Regions from separate parts of the Vogesella lacus genome, predicted to be linked through region 1. Evidence: riboswitches for the same ligand, from Rfam matches in the RefSeq annotation. Region 1 holds a riboswitch; the other holds the start of a gene.

What was found. Region 1 has a riboswitch for cobalamin ahead of ACZ9W6_RS03925 (TonB-dependent receptor domain-containing protein). Riboswitches for the same ligand answer to the same signal wherever they lie in the genome.
Region 2: another riboswitch for cobalamin. It lies ahead of ACZ9W6_RS15975 (ZrgA family zinc uptake protein); the one in region 1 lies ahead of ACZ9W6_RS03925 (TonB-dependent receptor domain-containing protein).

Annotation. Positions count from the first base shown of each region.
Region 1 covers NZ_CEETQT010000002.1:340,500-347,723, reverse strand. The annotation lists gene ACZ9W6_RS03945 (diguanylate cyclase domain-containing protein) at 1-1,254, shown strand, start outside; gene ACZ9W6_RS03940 (adenosylcobinamide-GDP ribazoletransferase) at 1,262-2,005, opposite strand; gene ACZ9W6_RS03935 (histidine phosphatase family protein) at 2,066-2,665, opposite strand; gene cobT (nicotinate-nucleotide--dimethylbenzimidazole phosphoribosyltransferase) at 2,662-3,699, opposite strand; cobalamin riboswitch at 3,824-4,026, shown strand; gene ACZ9W6_RS03925 (TonB-dependent receptor domain-containing protein) at 4,150-5,976, shown strand; gene cobU (bifunctional adenosylcobinamide kinase/adenosylcobinamide-phosphate guanylyltransferase) at 6,070-6,594, shown strand; gene ACZ9W6_RS03915 (hypothetical protein) at 6,718-6,924, shown strand; gene ACZ9W6_RS03910 (cell division protein ZapA) at 6,917-7,224, shown strand, end outside.
Region 2 covers NZ_CEETQT010000013.1:53,936-61,159, reverse strand. The annotation lists gene ACZ9W6_RS16000 (VOC family protein) at 1-329, shown strand, start outside; gene ACZ9W6_RS15995 (EVE domain-containing protein) at 326-790, shown strand; gene ACZ9W6_RS15990 (DUF1801 domain-containing protein) at 777-1,382, shown strand; gene ACZ9W6_RS15985 (helix-turn-helix transcriptional regulator) at 1,384-2,103, shown strand; gene ACZ9W6_RS15980 (type B 50S ribosomal protein L31) at 2,114-2,383, opposite strand; cobalamin riboswitch at 2,526-2,761, shown strand; gene ACZ9W6_RS15975 (ZrgA family zinc uptake protein) at 2,830-3,357, shown strand; gene ACZ9W6_RS15970 (hypothetical protein) at 3,367-3,822, shown strand; gene ACZ9W6_RS15965 (DUF2149 domain-containing protein) at 3,819-4,118, shown strand; gene cobN (cobaltochelatase subunit CobN) at 4,115-7,224, shown strand, end outside.

The DNA.
Region 1 (7,224 bases):
GAACAGCAAGTCGGCGAACTGCGCGCCGCCCCGAACTATCCTGCCTTGCAAGCCAGTGCCCGTCGTGGTGCCGGTATTGCGGCCTTGTGGCTGTTTGCGCTGTCCATCATGACCGGCATCGTGGTGTATACCGCGGTATTCATGGTGTTCAGCCGGCCGCTGACGCGCTTGTCACGCCAGTTGCACGAGATCCTGCCCGGCTCGCCTGAGCGTTTGCCGGTGGCCAACGCAGCACCGCGCAACGAGCTGTACCGGCTGACGCGCGATATCAACGGCCTGCTGAATACGGTCGAGCTGGTGGTAAATGGCGAACGCGCTTTGCGCGAACACATTACCGAGCTTGAACACCGCCTGCGTGGCATGTTCGAGCGGGCCAGCGTCGGCATCTTCCTGATCAATAAGGATGGCCGCATCAAGACGCATAATCCGGCCTTTGGTGAGTTGTCTTTTCATCTGCATGTGCAGGACAACTGGATGGACATCCTGTTTGCCCAGCCGGAACGCCTGCACGGCATGCTGCAGCGTGCGGTGATGCAGGGTCAGCCGCAGATGCAGGACTTGCAGCTGGCCGAGCCCAACGAAGGTCAGTGGCGGCATGTGGTGCTGTCCTACTCGGGGGAGGAGCAGGGCGAGGCGCTGTTCCAGGGGCTGATCTACGATATTACCGACCGCAAGCAGGGCGAGCTGGTGATGCAGCGCCAGGCGGACTACGACCATCTGACCGGTATCTACAATCGTCGCGCCGCCGAAATGTTGCTGCCGCAGCGCCTGCAACAGCAGGTGATGCGCAAGGGCAGTCTGGCGGTGCTGATGATGGACCTCGACCGCTTCAAGCACATCAATGATAACTGGGGGCATGAGGCCGGCGATCAGGTGCTGGTGGAGATTGCGCGCCGGCTGGGCCTGTTCCGTGCGCCGGGCGATATGCTGGCGCGGCTGGGCGGCGATGAATTCCTGCTGGTGGTCGAGCTGGGAGATCGCGGCCAGCTTGCCGAGCTGGCCAGCCGCATCATTCGTGAAGTCGGCCAGTGGATAAGCATAGGCCCGGGCAAGCAGGACTATGTCGGCTGCAGTATCGGCATCGCGCTGTTTCCGCAACATGGCCGCCGCGCCGACGAGTTGCGCAATGCTGCCGACCGCGCCATGTACGAGGTGAAGCGTCATGGTCGTAATGGCTATTGCTTCTACGAGGCTGACGAGACCTTGTACCGCGTGGTGTCGGTCGAGGTGTTGCGCGCACCACGCGAGGACTGATCCGCGCTTATTGCAGCGCCAATAGCCACAACAGCAGCATCAGGCTTTCGCATACCTCGATGCCGGCACCCAGACAATCGCCGGTCATGCCGCCGAGTTTCCGTTTCAGATACGCCCACCACAACAGCCCGCTCAGCGGGGCCAGCAGCAGAACCGGTGCCAGCAGATAGCTGGCAATGGCCAGCAAGCCGGCTGCCAGCCAGAAGCTCGGCCAGTGGCTGCGCCAGGCAAAACGCTCGCCGCTGCCGGCCGCCAGGCTGGGCAGGGTGGCAGACCACGCAACGGTAAACAGCCTCGCCCAGGCCGGAATCAATAGGAGCGGCAGCAGGCTGTGGATATCTTTACCGGCGTTGGCTGTCGTCTTGGCCAGCAGCATCAGCAGTACCAGCTTCACCAGCAGCTGGCTGGCCAGTGCCAGCACACCGAAACTGCCCAGATGCGGGTCTTTCAGTACTTCCAGAAACCGTTCGCGCGAGCGATGCGCGGCACCCTGCGCATCGGCCAGATCCGCCAGACCATCAATATGCAGGCCGCCGGTTACCCACAGCCAGGCCAGCAGGCCGGCCAATGCGGCCAACCATGGGTCGACGAGACTGCCGGCCGCCACCGCAAGCCAGACTATCGCCCCGACCAGCACGCCGACCGGCGCAAACCAGCGGGCGGCATCGGCCAGCCAGGCCGGATCAAAGCTGGCCAGCTGCGGGGTGGGTAAACGGGTGAGGAACTGGATGGCAAGAATCAGCGCGCGCATGCTGTGGATAAGTCTGTGGATAGGGTGAGAGAAAGCCGTGGGCAGAATGTGGGTAGCGGGCTAGTGGCCCGGTGATTCCAGCCGCGTCAGATAGGCCGGGTGGCCATCGAGTATCGACAGCTGGGCAAAGCCGCCGCGCTGCACTGCCATCAGCCGTGCCGCACTGAATTCGATGCCCAGCAGCTCGGCCAGCAGCACACTGATCACGCCGCCGTGGCTGACCAGCACACGATGGCTGCCGCGTGCCTCGCGCAGCCAGTCGGCAAAGCCGGCCAGCACGCGGGTGCGGAACAACTCGAACGATTCGCCGCCCTCGGGCGTCAGTAGGCCGCGCATCATCAGCAGCGACCAGTCTGGTGTTTCGGCATTGATCTCGGCCAGTGCCCGCCCTTCCCAGCTGCCGAAATCACATTCGGCCAGCGCCGGCGACACATGCAGCGGCACCCGGCATTGCAGCGCCTGCTTGACCGCGAACTCGCGGCAACGCAGCAGCGGCGAGCTGGCCATGCTGGTTACCGGTGCCAGCGCCGTCAGCTTTTGCCAGCTTTGCTGCATGTCGATGAGGCCTTGGGCGGTCAGCGGCAGATCGCTGCGGCCAACCAGCCGGCCTTGATGGTCGATCTGGCCGTGGCGCAGCAGGGTCAGGGTGTAAGGATTCATGCGCTCTTGCCGGCGACACCGGCCTCGGCAAAGGTGGCCATGCCGGCATGCAGCGCAATCGCCTGCTGCAACAGCGGCAGGGCAATCGCCGCGCCCGAGCCTTCGCCCAGACGCAGGCCGAGGTCGATCAGCGCCGTTAGTTGCAGGTCAGCCAGCGCCTGGGCGTGGCCGGTTTCCTGCGAGCAATGGCTGGCCAGCAGCCAGGGCTTGAGCGCCGGGTCGATATGGCAGGCGGCCAGTGCGGCAGCGGTGCTGATGAAACCATCCAGCAGCAGCGGCACGCCCTGTTCGGCACCTTCGAGGTAAAAGCCGGCCATGGCGGCGATTTCGAGGCCGCCCAGCTCGGCCAGCAGCTCGGCACCATCCAGTGATTGATTCTTCACCCGGGCCAGCGCATCGCTGACCACCTGACGTTTGATGGCGAGGTGGGCATCATCGATACCGGTGCCGCGGCCCACGATCTGGTCGGGCGCATGGCCGCCAAGGCGGCAGATCAACGCGGCAGACGGCGTGGTATTGCCGATGCCCATATCGCCGGCAATCAGCAGATTGGCCCCGTCGGCAATCGCGCGGCGCGCGGCGTTGCGGCCAACCTCAAGCGCGGCCTCGCACTGGGCGGTCGTCATCGCGGCTTGTCGGCGGATATTGCCGCTGCCTTCGGCGATCTTGGCCTGTACCACGTCTTCCAGCGCCGACAAGTCGCCCACGACGCCGACATCCACCACCTCGAGCCGCGCCTGATTCTGCCGTGCCAGCACACTGATGGCGGCGCCGCCATTGACGAAGTTGGCGACCATCGCCGCCGTCACCGAGGACGGAAAGGCCGACACGCCTTCGGCACAGACGCCGTGATCGGCAGCAAACACACAGATGGCCGGCGACAGCGGCCGCGGAATGTCACGGCCTTGCAGTGCGGCCAGCTGGCAGGCCAGCTGCTCGAGCTTGCCGAGGCTGCCTGCCGGCTTGGTCAGTTGCGACTGGCGGGCCTCGGCGGCGCGGCCGGCGGAAAGATCGGGAGCGGGGATGCGCGACATGGTGCTGATTCCTTGAATGCGGTTGGCCTGGCGGGAGGCACGATGGCCAGACCTTACGCCAGCTTGGCAGCCAGTGCAAACCGGCAGGCTTGCGCATTGTGCAGCGCGCAAGTCGTGCTGCAGGTATAATCGTCGCCCTGCAGGTGCCCGGCTGATGTTCCATCATAGGCCGGGTGAAACTGGGAAGCCGGTGTAAATCCGGCGCTGCCCCCGCAACGGTAAGGTCTGGCCGCAAGGCCCAGGTCGCACGAAAACCACTGTCGCCAGACGGGAAGGTGTGCCACCGCAAGACCCAGCCCGGAGACCGGCCTGCATCGGGTGCTGTGGAATGCGCCCGCCTGGAGTATCGCGGGGAGGCGATCAGACAGCACGTTGGCCGCAGCCGCGACCCATCATCCTGCAGTCCTGTATTTCTCCGCACTCCCGTTTCCATAAATCCGGAGTGTGAACATGTTCAAGAACAAACCCCTGGCCGCGCTGGTAGCGCTGGCATGTGCCCCGGCCGCCCTGGCCCAGACCCCGACCCAGCTCGACGCAGTTGTCGTTACTGCCACCCGTACCGCGACCCCGGTCAGCAAGGTGCTGTCCGATGTGACCGTACTGGGCCAGGAAGAAATCAGCCAGAGCGGCAGCCTGACCGTGGCGCAACTCCTGGCCGAGCAGGCGGGTGTCGAGTTTTACAGCAATGGCGGCGAAGGCAAGTCCTCCAGCCTGATGCTGCGTGGCGCCACCGCCAAGCAGACGCTGGTGCTGATTGACGGCATGCGCGTGCTGTCGGCGACGGCCGGTACCACTTCGCTGGAAAACATCTCGCTGGACAGCATCGAGCGCGTGGAAATCCTGCGCGGCCCGGCCTCCAGCCTGTACGGTGCCGATGCCATCGGTGGCGTGGTGCAGATCTTCACCAAGCGCGGCAAGGGCGCGCCAGCGCTGCGCTTCAATGCAGGCGTGGGTGCCGAAGGCAAGCGCGTGTTTGGTCTGGGCTTTGCCGGTGAAGTGGGTCAGACCCGCTTCAATCTGGGTGTAGACCACAACAAGACCGACGGTATCTCGGCGCGTAATGCCGACAATCCGAAGTACAACGCCGACCGCGACGGTTTTGAAAACACCACCTATACCGTCAGTGCCGAGCATCAGCTGGCCGCCGGTCACAGCCTGGGCTTCAATCTGTACCAGTCCGAAGCCCGCAACGAGTACGACCAGTCTGCCAAGGCGGCCGACGAGTCGCGTTCTCGCTTGGCTGGCCAGTCTGTCGAGCTGAAAAACCGCGTTTCCGAGCGCTGGACCAGCTCGCTGCGCTATATCAACAGCAGCGACAAATCGCGCAATTTCACCAATGGCAACTTTGCCGTGGCCAGCAGCCAGTTCGAGACTCGCCAGCAAGAATGGCAGTGGAACAACCAGCTGGATCTGGCCTCCGCCGGCCAGCTGACGCTGGGTGCCAACCACCTGCTGCAGCGCGTGTACAGCACGACGGCCTACAGCCAGAACCGTCGCACCGTGGATGCGGTGTACGCCGGCTATCAGGGCGAATTCGGTGCCCATCGTCTGCAGGGTAGCCTGCGTCATGACGACAACTCGCAGTTTGGCGGCAAGACCACCGGCCAGATCGGCTACGGCTACCAGCTGACGCCGTCGCTGTTGCTGCGTGCGGCCTACGGCACGGCTTTCAAGGCGCCGACCTTTAATGATCTGTACTGGCCACTGGCCTTCGGCTATCAGGGCAACCCGAACCTGAAGCCGGAAGAAGCCAGCAACCGCGAACTGGCCGTGCACTGGCGTCAGGGCGGTAGCCATCTGCGCGTGACCGCTTTTGACAACCATATCCGCAACCTGATCGCCGGCACTGCCGACTGGTCTACCGTGGATAATCTGGAAAAGGCACGCATCATCGGCCAGACCATCGAAGCCGGCCAGCAGTGGGGTAACTTCGGTCTGAGCGCCAACCTCACCAACCAGCGCGCGCGTGACGAAAACAGCGGTAAGCTGCTGGTGTATCGTGCCAAACTGCACGGCGGCATCAATGCCACCCTGCAGCAGGACCGTACCCGTTACACCGCGCAACTGGTGGCCAGCGGCCAACGTCCGACCAGCAATGCCAATACCGACTTCCTGGGTGGCTATGGCGTGCTGAATCTGGCGGTTGAGCACGAACTGGCGCGCAACTGGACGCTGCAGGGCAAGCTCAGCAATGTCACCGACAAGCGTTATGAAACCACCAAAGACTACAGCCAGCCACGTCGCGGCTGGTTTGTCGGTGTGCGTTACGCGCAATAAGCCGGACGTTGCGGCCAACCCTTACCCAAGGTTGGCCGCAAGCGGCAACAGGCCTTCCCCGTGTCGGGGGAGGCTTTTTTACAGGAGTCAGCCATGCGACATCTGATCAGTGGTGGTGCGCGTAGCGGCAAGAGCCGCCACGCTGAAAATCTGGCGCTCGCGCATGCCGGCCCGGTGACGTATATCGCGACAGCCGAGCGGCGCACGGATGCCGCTTTTCTGGCACGCATCGCCCACCACAGCCAGCGCCGTCCGGCCAGCTGGGGGCTTGTCGAGGCCGGGCAAGAGTTGCCGGCGCTGATCGCCAGCCACGACCAGCCCGATGGCCTGCTGCTGATCGACTGTCTGGGCATGTGGCTGATGCGCTTTTTCGATGGCGATGGCCGTTTTGACATGGCCCGCTGGCTGCAGCAGCGCGAGGCGCTGTTGGCCGCGCTGGCCGCTTGCCGTGGCGAGGTGATCCTGGTCAGCAACGAAGTGGGCTGGGGTGTGGTGCCGCTGGGGCAGGAGACGCGTGACTTTGTCGACGAGCTTGGCCGGCTGAACCAGTCGGTGGCAGAAGCCTGCGAAAAGGTCAGCCTGGTGGCTTGCGGATTGCCGCTGGCACTCAAGGGTTAAAGCCGTGCTGTGCCGGTCGGCAGTTTATGACGGCTGACATGGCGGGGCAAAGCAACGTAGAATCGGCGGCTGTGACGGCCTGATGCCGCCAGCCGACTGACTTTATTTCTTCACGAAGCCGACATGGAACAAGAACTCGAACATCTGGAACATCGCGTGGTGGCCCTGATTGCCCGCCTGCACGAACTGGAAACCCAGAACGACCGTCTGGGCGAAGTGCTCGCGCATACCATGAAGGAAAACGCCGAGATGCGTTATGCGCTGGAAGAAACCCGTCACCGGGTGGCTGCCCTGATGAACCGCCTGCCACAGGAAGAACAGCATGAGTGAGATCGTACAACTGGACGTAACCTTGCTGGGTCGCCAGTTCACCATCGGTACGCCGATCGAAGAGCGCGATACCCTGCAGCAGGCCATCCGTCTGCTGGGCGAAAAAATCCAGGCGATTCAGTCCGGTGGCCGCATTGTCGATGCCGACAAGATCGCCATCATGGCTGCGCTGAACATTGCCCACGACCTGCTGAAAGTAAAAGTCGGTGATGATGGCTTGGAGATGGCGACAATCCGTCGTAAAATAAGCGACATGAGCGAGGCGATTGACTCGGCACTAGCCCGTCAGCCAAACAGCCC
Region 2 (7,224 bases), on a different contig from region 1:
CCGACTTCGACCGCGCCGTGCGTTTTTACCAGACGGTGTTTCATGTGGAACTGAAAGTCGAAGACTTCATGGACGACCGCATCGCGGTGTTCTGCCTCGGTGACGAGCACCCCGGCTGCATCATGCAAAGCAACCGCCTGCAGCCTGCGGCCAACGGCAGTCGCCTTTATCTGGATGGCGGCCCCGATATGGACGCGCTGCTGGCGCGCATCGAGCCCGCCGGTGGCCAGATCGTGCTGCCACGCATGAGCCTGCCCGATGGCAATGGCGATATCGCGCTGTTTGGCGATAGCGAAGGCAATGTCATCGGCCTGCATGTGCAGCCATGAGCCAGCGCTTCTGGATAGGCGTAGCCAGCCGCGATCACGTTGGCCGCGGCGTGGCCGGCGGCTTTGCCCAGCTCTGTCACGGCAAGGGGGCGCCGCTGGCGCGCATGCGCCGTGGCGACGGGCTGATCTACTACTCGCCGCTCGAGGTTTTCGGCGGCAAGGAGCTGTGTCAGGCCTTTACCGCCATCGGCCTCGTCAGCGATGAGGCGGTGTATCAGGTCGAGATGGCTGACAACTTCCGCCCGTGGCGGCGCGATATCGCCTTTGTGGCGGCCACGCCCGCGCTGATCCGGCCGCTCGTGCCCGGGCTGACTTTCATCCGCGATCCGCAACACTGGGGCTATGCCTTCCGCTTTGGTCATTTGCAGATCAGTGCGCATGACTTTGTCTTGATTGCCACCGCGATGGGCGCGACACTGGCGGATCTGTCCGTGTCTGGAGACGACCATGCCTTTCCCTGAAATCGAGAAACAAGCCATGCTGCAACTCAAAGGGGTGGGCCCGACGGTGATCCGCCGGCTGGAGGAGGCCGGCTACCAGACGCTGGCCGAGTTGGCCGCAGAAGAAGCGATTGCGCTATGCCGGCGCATCGGCCAGATGCTGCATTCCAGCTGCTGGGGCAACAGCCCGCAGGCACACGCCAGCCTCTCGGCCATCATCGCGCTGGCGCAGCAGCAAACCGCTGGCGAGGCTGGCGGCCAACGTGTCCGGCAATTGCTGGACGACTGGCAACAACAGCAGCCCGAGCAGGCTGCCATCGTGCTGGCCTTGCGCCGGCAAATCCTCGCGCTGGATCCGGCCATCAGCGAGGAGGTCAAATACGGCGGCATCCTGTTTGCCTGCGGCCAGGCTTTCTGTGGCCTGTTTGTCTACCGCCAGCATGTGACGCTGGAATTCAGCGCCGGCGCGCAACTGGCCGATGTGCACGGCCTGCTGCAAGGCAAGGGCAAAGGGCGGCGACATCTGAAGTTTGTCAGCGTCGCCGATATCGACCGCCTGCCCTGCGCCGACTATCTGCAACAGGCGCTGACGCTGGCGCGGCCGGCATCCTGATATGCGCCGCGCCGACCGTCTGCTGCAGATCCTGCTGCTGTTGCGTGGCCGCCGTCGCACCACGGCGCAGCAGCTCGCGCAGTGGCTGGAGGTGTCAGTACGCACCGTGTATCGCGATATGGCCGATCTGCAGGCCAGCGGTGCGCCGGTAAATGGCGAGGCCGGTGAAGGCTATTGGCTGGAGGCCGGCTTTACCCCGCCACCCCTGAGTTTTTCTGCTGGCGAGCTGGCCGCGCTCGAGGCCGCAGGCCGCTTGCTGGCCGGCTGGGCCGATAGCGAGCTGGCCGGCGATGCCGCCAGTGCGCTGGCCAAGATTCATGCCGTGCTGGGCAGCGCCGGGCTGGCACCGGTGCCCTTGTATGCCCCGAGCGGCCAGCATTATCCGCGCGAAAAACTGGCGCCACTACGCGCCGCCATCGGCGCACGCCAGTGCGTGGACATCGACTATCTGGACCAGCACGGCCAGCCCAGCCAGCGCACGCTCGCGCCGCTGGGCCTGTTTTTCTGGGGCGACCGCTGGACGCTGGCCGCCTGGTGTCTGCTGCGCGGCGATTACCGCCACTTCCGCATCGACCGCATCACCAGCCTGCAAGACAACGATAGCGCCTGGCCGGCCGGCATCTCGCTGGATGCCTTTTTGCAAAACGCCGATACCCCGGCCGCCGCGCGAGCCGCACTGCAACAACAGGATCAGCAGGCCTGGCATCAGCCGCCGGACTGAGTCAGCCGTTTCAGGCCTGACGGCTGCCCGGAATCAGCTTGCCGAAACGCGCCATGAACTGGCTGGCGCGGCCTTCGGTGTGGATCTCGCGTGCCTTGCCGGTAAATACCGGATGCGAGGCGGCCGAGGTATCCAGATACATCACCGGATAGGTTTCGCCGTCATGCCATTGCAGGGTGTCGCGGGTCGGCGCGCACGAGCGGATCAACCAGCCTTCCTTGGCACCGGTGTCGTAGAACAGCACGGTGCGGTAGTTTTGCGGATGCAGGTTTTTCTGCATGATGGGCTCCTGGATTTATGTAATAAAGTAACAATGTTATTTGATAACAGTTCTCATTTCAATAGCAAAATCCCGACAGCAGTACGTGTGGTGATTATCGATATCGCCACAGTGCAACCATGACAAACCGCGGCCAACACGCTACCATCCGCGCCGCGTTGGTGCTCGCGGCCCGTTCGATGGCTGCAGTTAAACGGGAAACGGCAAGGTTGGCCGCAAGGTCAGCCCCAAGCCGTGCTGCCCCCGCAACGGTACATGGCCGGCTGCCCTGCAGCCCGATCCCTCATCCCAGCCACTGGCTGCGCGCCGCAAGCGCCACCGGGAAGGCGACGGAGCGTGCGCCATAGCCCGGATACCGGCCAGCGAAGTGGCCGGATCACGTCCGGCCTTAGGCCCGGTTGCCGTCGGGGAGGACGGCCAGTGGCAACCCCTGTCCGGTAATACCCATGACTTTCGCAAGCCTGCGCCTTGTTGCGCCCGTGGCTGGCTGCCTGCTGGCCGCCGCCCTCATTCCTGCCACCGCTTTTGCCCACGGCAATCACACCCACGGCCACGGCACCGCCCGCGCCGAACTGGCCGGCCAGACGCTGACTGTCCAGCTGGAGATTCCGCTGGAAAGCTTTCTCGGCTACGACTACCCGCCCAAGGGCGATGCCCAGCAAAAACTGTGGCAAGACTTTGTCGCGCAGATGGCCACCCCTGGCGACTTGCTGACGCCGGCGGCCGAAGCCGGTTGCGTGCTGAACCAGCACGAGATCACCCCCGACATCGTCAAGCCGGCCGCTGGCCGTGACATCGACAATCTCCGCGTCAAACTGGTTTACCAGTGCAAGGAGGCCGCCGCGCTGAAATCGCTGGCGGTGCCGGCCTTCGCGCGCTACCCCGGCCTCAAGCAGCTGCGCCTGCAGTGGAGCGCCGGCAGCACCCGCAAGACGGTGACCATCCGTCCGCGTTTCCCTGCTGTCACGCTGTAAGGAGTCACCATGCTGGAAGCCAATCTGCTGCAGCTGATGCAATGGCTGCTGCTGCCGGTGCTCGCCTTGCTGCTGGCCACCCTGTTGTACGCGCTGTGGATGAGCGGCGTGGTCGTGATGGAAGGCTGGCAGCGCCGGCGCGGCATCAGCCTGCTGCCGCAGGCGGCCAACCTTGCCATCGACGAAGTCGAGCTGGCGATTCTGGCCCGCCTCGAGCCTCTGCGTCTCTTGGCGCGCGTCACGCCTATGCTGGGCCTGATCGCCACCATGATTCCGCTGGGGCCGGCGCTGCAGTCGGTATCCGGCGGTGAAGGCCATGCCGCGCTGGCGGTGTTCAGCAATGCCTTTGCCGGCGTGGTGCTGGCGCTGGCCACCGCCTCGCTGGGCCTGGTGCTGTACTCGGTGCGCCGTCGCTGGCTCTTGGCCGAGCTGGTGGCCATCCGCCGCCGTCAGGAGGCCGCATGAGCCGCCCCGAGCTGAACATCCTCGCCGAGGAAGACGATGATCCGATGCTGTCGGCCATCAATCTGGTCGATGTGTTTCTGGTGCTGATCGTTGCCCTCTTGGCGGCCGTCAGCTTCAATCAGCAGCACAGCAATCAGCCCGGCAAGGTCGAGCTGACCATCGAACAGGACGGCCAGAAAATCCGTTATCAGGGCAGCGGCAGCCTGCAGCAGGGCGACGGCGTGCGCGCCGGGGTCGCCTACCGCCTGGCGGACGGCAGCATCATCTATGTGCCGGAAGACGGGGCCGCCAAGTGAGACTGCAAGCATTTTGCACCGGCCTCGCGCTCTGCCTCTTGCTGGCCGGGCAACAGGCGCTGGCGCAGCGCCTGTTATGGCTGACGGTGGACATCACCCCGGCCGCGCGCACCGCGCTGGTCGAAAACGAAGCGCGCACCCAGGGCTGGCAGTTTGCCAGCCTCGATCATCCGCTCGCGGCCAACCCTGTACGGCTGGAGGGCGAACGCGCCGCGCTGGCCAAGGCGCTGGCCAAGGCCGATCTGGTGTGGCTGGATGTGCCGCACGAGTCGGTGTTGCAGCGTCTGCAGCAATCCTTCGGCAGCCAGCTGCAGGCCAGTGGCAAGCCGCTGGTGTGGATCGCGCCGGACGCCAGGGTTGGCCGCAAGGCCGGCGAGCAGCAAGCCGCCTGGCTGGCGGCCGGCGGTGCGGCCAACACCCGCCATGCCCTCGCCTACGCCAAACGCTGGCTGGCAGCCGGCCAGCCGGACAGCTTCGCCGCCAGCGAGCCACCGCCACAGCCCCTGCCACGGCAGGCGCTGTATCACCCCGACGCACCGGCGCTGTTTGCCGACAGCCGCCAGCTGGAAACGTGGCGGCAAAGCCAGACCGCGCTGCGCGGCCAAGCAGCGGTGGCAGTGCTCGTGCATCGCCACCATTTTGTTAACGGCGAAACCGCCTGGCTGGATGACTGGCTGCGCCGCTTCCGCCAGCAAGGGCTGTTTGCCTATGCCGTCTTCGGCCAGCAACTGGACGCCAAGGGGCTGGAAAGCCTGCTGGGCCAGGGCGAGCAGGCGCATCCGCGCGTGCTGGTGCTGCATCAGCTGGTGACACAGGCCGCCGCCCTGCAGCCCTTGTTCTTGCGCTGGGGCGTGCCGGTGCTGGCCACCCAGCCCTATCGCCACGGCGATGCCGCCAGCTGGCAGGCCGATGGCAACGGCCTCAAGCTGTCGGATACGCCGTTTTATCTGGTGCAGCCCGAGGCCGCCGGTGCCATCGACCCGATGCTGGTCACCGCCTTGCAGGAGGGCGGCCGCAAGACCGAGCTGATCGCCCGTCAGGCCGATGCCGTTGCCGCCAAGGCCAAGCGGCTGATCCAGCTGGCTGATCTGCCACGCGCACAACGCCAGCTGGTGGCCATGGTTTACAACTACCCGCCGGGCGGCAATCACTTTGGCGCGTCCTTCCTCAACGTGCCGCGCAGCCTCGAAACCGTCAGCCAGGGCCTTGCGGCCAACGGTTACCGCGTGACGCCGCTGGCCGAGCAAGGCTGGATAGACAGCCTCAAGCCGCTATTGGCCGCCTATTACGAGGGCAGCGATCTGCTCGGCCTGCTGCGCAATAATCAGGCCGCCGCCCTGCCCGTGCGCCAGTACCGCCAGTGGTGGCAAAACCTGCCATCCGCCCAGCGCGAACGCATCAAAAGCCGCTGGGGCGAGCCGGAATCCAGCCGCTATGTGGTGAGCTGGCAGGGCGAGCCGGTATTCGTGATTCCGCGCCTGCAACGCGGCCAACTGTCGGTCTTGCCGCAGCCGCCGCGCGAGGAAACCCTGCATCGCGGCAGCAATCCCTTCATGCACCGCAGCCGCCAGCCGCTGTCGCACCACTATCTGGCGGTGTATCTGTGGGCGCAGCAGGCGCAGGCGCTGATCCACTTCGGCACCCACGGCACGCAGGAATGGGCCAACGGCAAATCGCGCGCGCTGGATGTGCTGGATGACGCGCTGCTGCCGCTGGGTGATGTACCGGTGATTTACCCCTACATTGTGGATAACCTCGGCGAGGCACTGACCGCCAAACGTCGTGGCCGTGCGCTGATGCTCAGCCACCGCACGCCGGTATTCGCCACCACCGGCCTGTCGCCGGGCATGCACGAGCTGCACGAGCTGATGCACGAGTACGCGATTGCCGACAACGGCCCGACCAAGCAGCAGGCGGCCGAACGCGTGGTCGGCCTGATCGTGTCCGAACGCCTGCATCACGACCTCAAGTGGACCGAAGAACAGGTGCGCGCACGGCTGGACGACTTCCTTGAGGCGCTGCACCCGTGGCTGGACCAGCTCGCCCACAGCAGCCAGCCGCAAGGCCTTGCCAGCTACGGTCAGGTGCCGGAGGCGGCGCTGCGGCAGAAGATCATCCTGCAGATGCTGCGCACGCCGCTCTTGGATGCGCTGGGCGAGGACGTGGACGAGGCCTTCTTGCTCGATCAGGACAAGATCGCGCAGTCGCGGCCGATGCGCTGGCTGCAACTGGCGCTGAGCGACGCCGAGGCGGCCAGCCGGCTCGACTTGCGCCGTGAAGGCCAGGGCAATGCAGTGCCGAATCGCGCCGGCGAACGCGGCATCGACAGCGAAGCGCTGTTGCAGCTGGCGCAAGAGGCGCAACGCCTCGATGCCTTGCTGCAGCAGGAAAACGAGCTGCCGGGCCTGTTGGCCGCGCTGGACGGACGCTTTGTCGCCGCAGCCTATGGTGGCGACCCGATCCGCAACCCCGACAGCCTGCCGACCGGCCGCAACCTGACCGGCCTTGACCCCAGCCGCCTGCCGACGCGCCAGGCTTACACCGTGGCGCAATTGCTGTTCGGCAACTGGCTGCAGCAATGGCGTGCGGCCAACGTTGGCCGCGAGCCGCAGCAGCTGGCGCTGTCGCTGTGGGCCGGCGAGACGCTGCGCCATCAGGGCATCATGGAAGCGCAGGCACTGGTGGCGCTCGGTGTGCGGCCAATCTGGGATAACGCCGGCCGTCCGACGCGGCTGGAGGTAATCCCCGTGGCCGAACTCGGCCGCCCGCGCGTGGACGTGATGCTGAGCATTACCGGCTCTTACCGCGACCAGTTTCCCGCCCTGATGGCCTTGCTCGATCAGGCGGTGACGGCGGTCAGCCAGGCCGAGCCGGACGGCAATATCGCGCGCCACAGCCGTGAGGTTAGCCAAGAGCTGGGCAAACGCGGCGTGCGGCCAACCTTGGCTGCGGCGCTGGGGCAGGCACGCGTGTTCGGCAACCCGATCGGCGACTACGGCACCGGCATCGACGCGGCGGTGCAGGATGGCCGCCTGCAGCGCGAAGATGCCCGCCTCGGCCAGCTGTTCCTGCGCCGCCTGAGCCAGCCGTATCTGGCCGGTGAGGC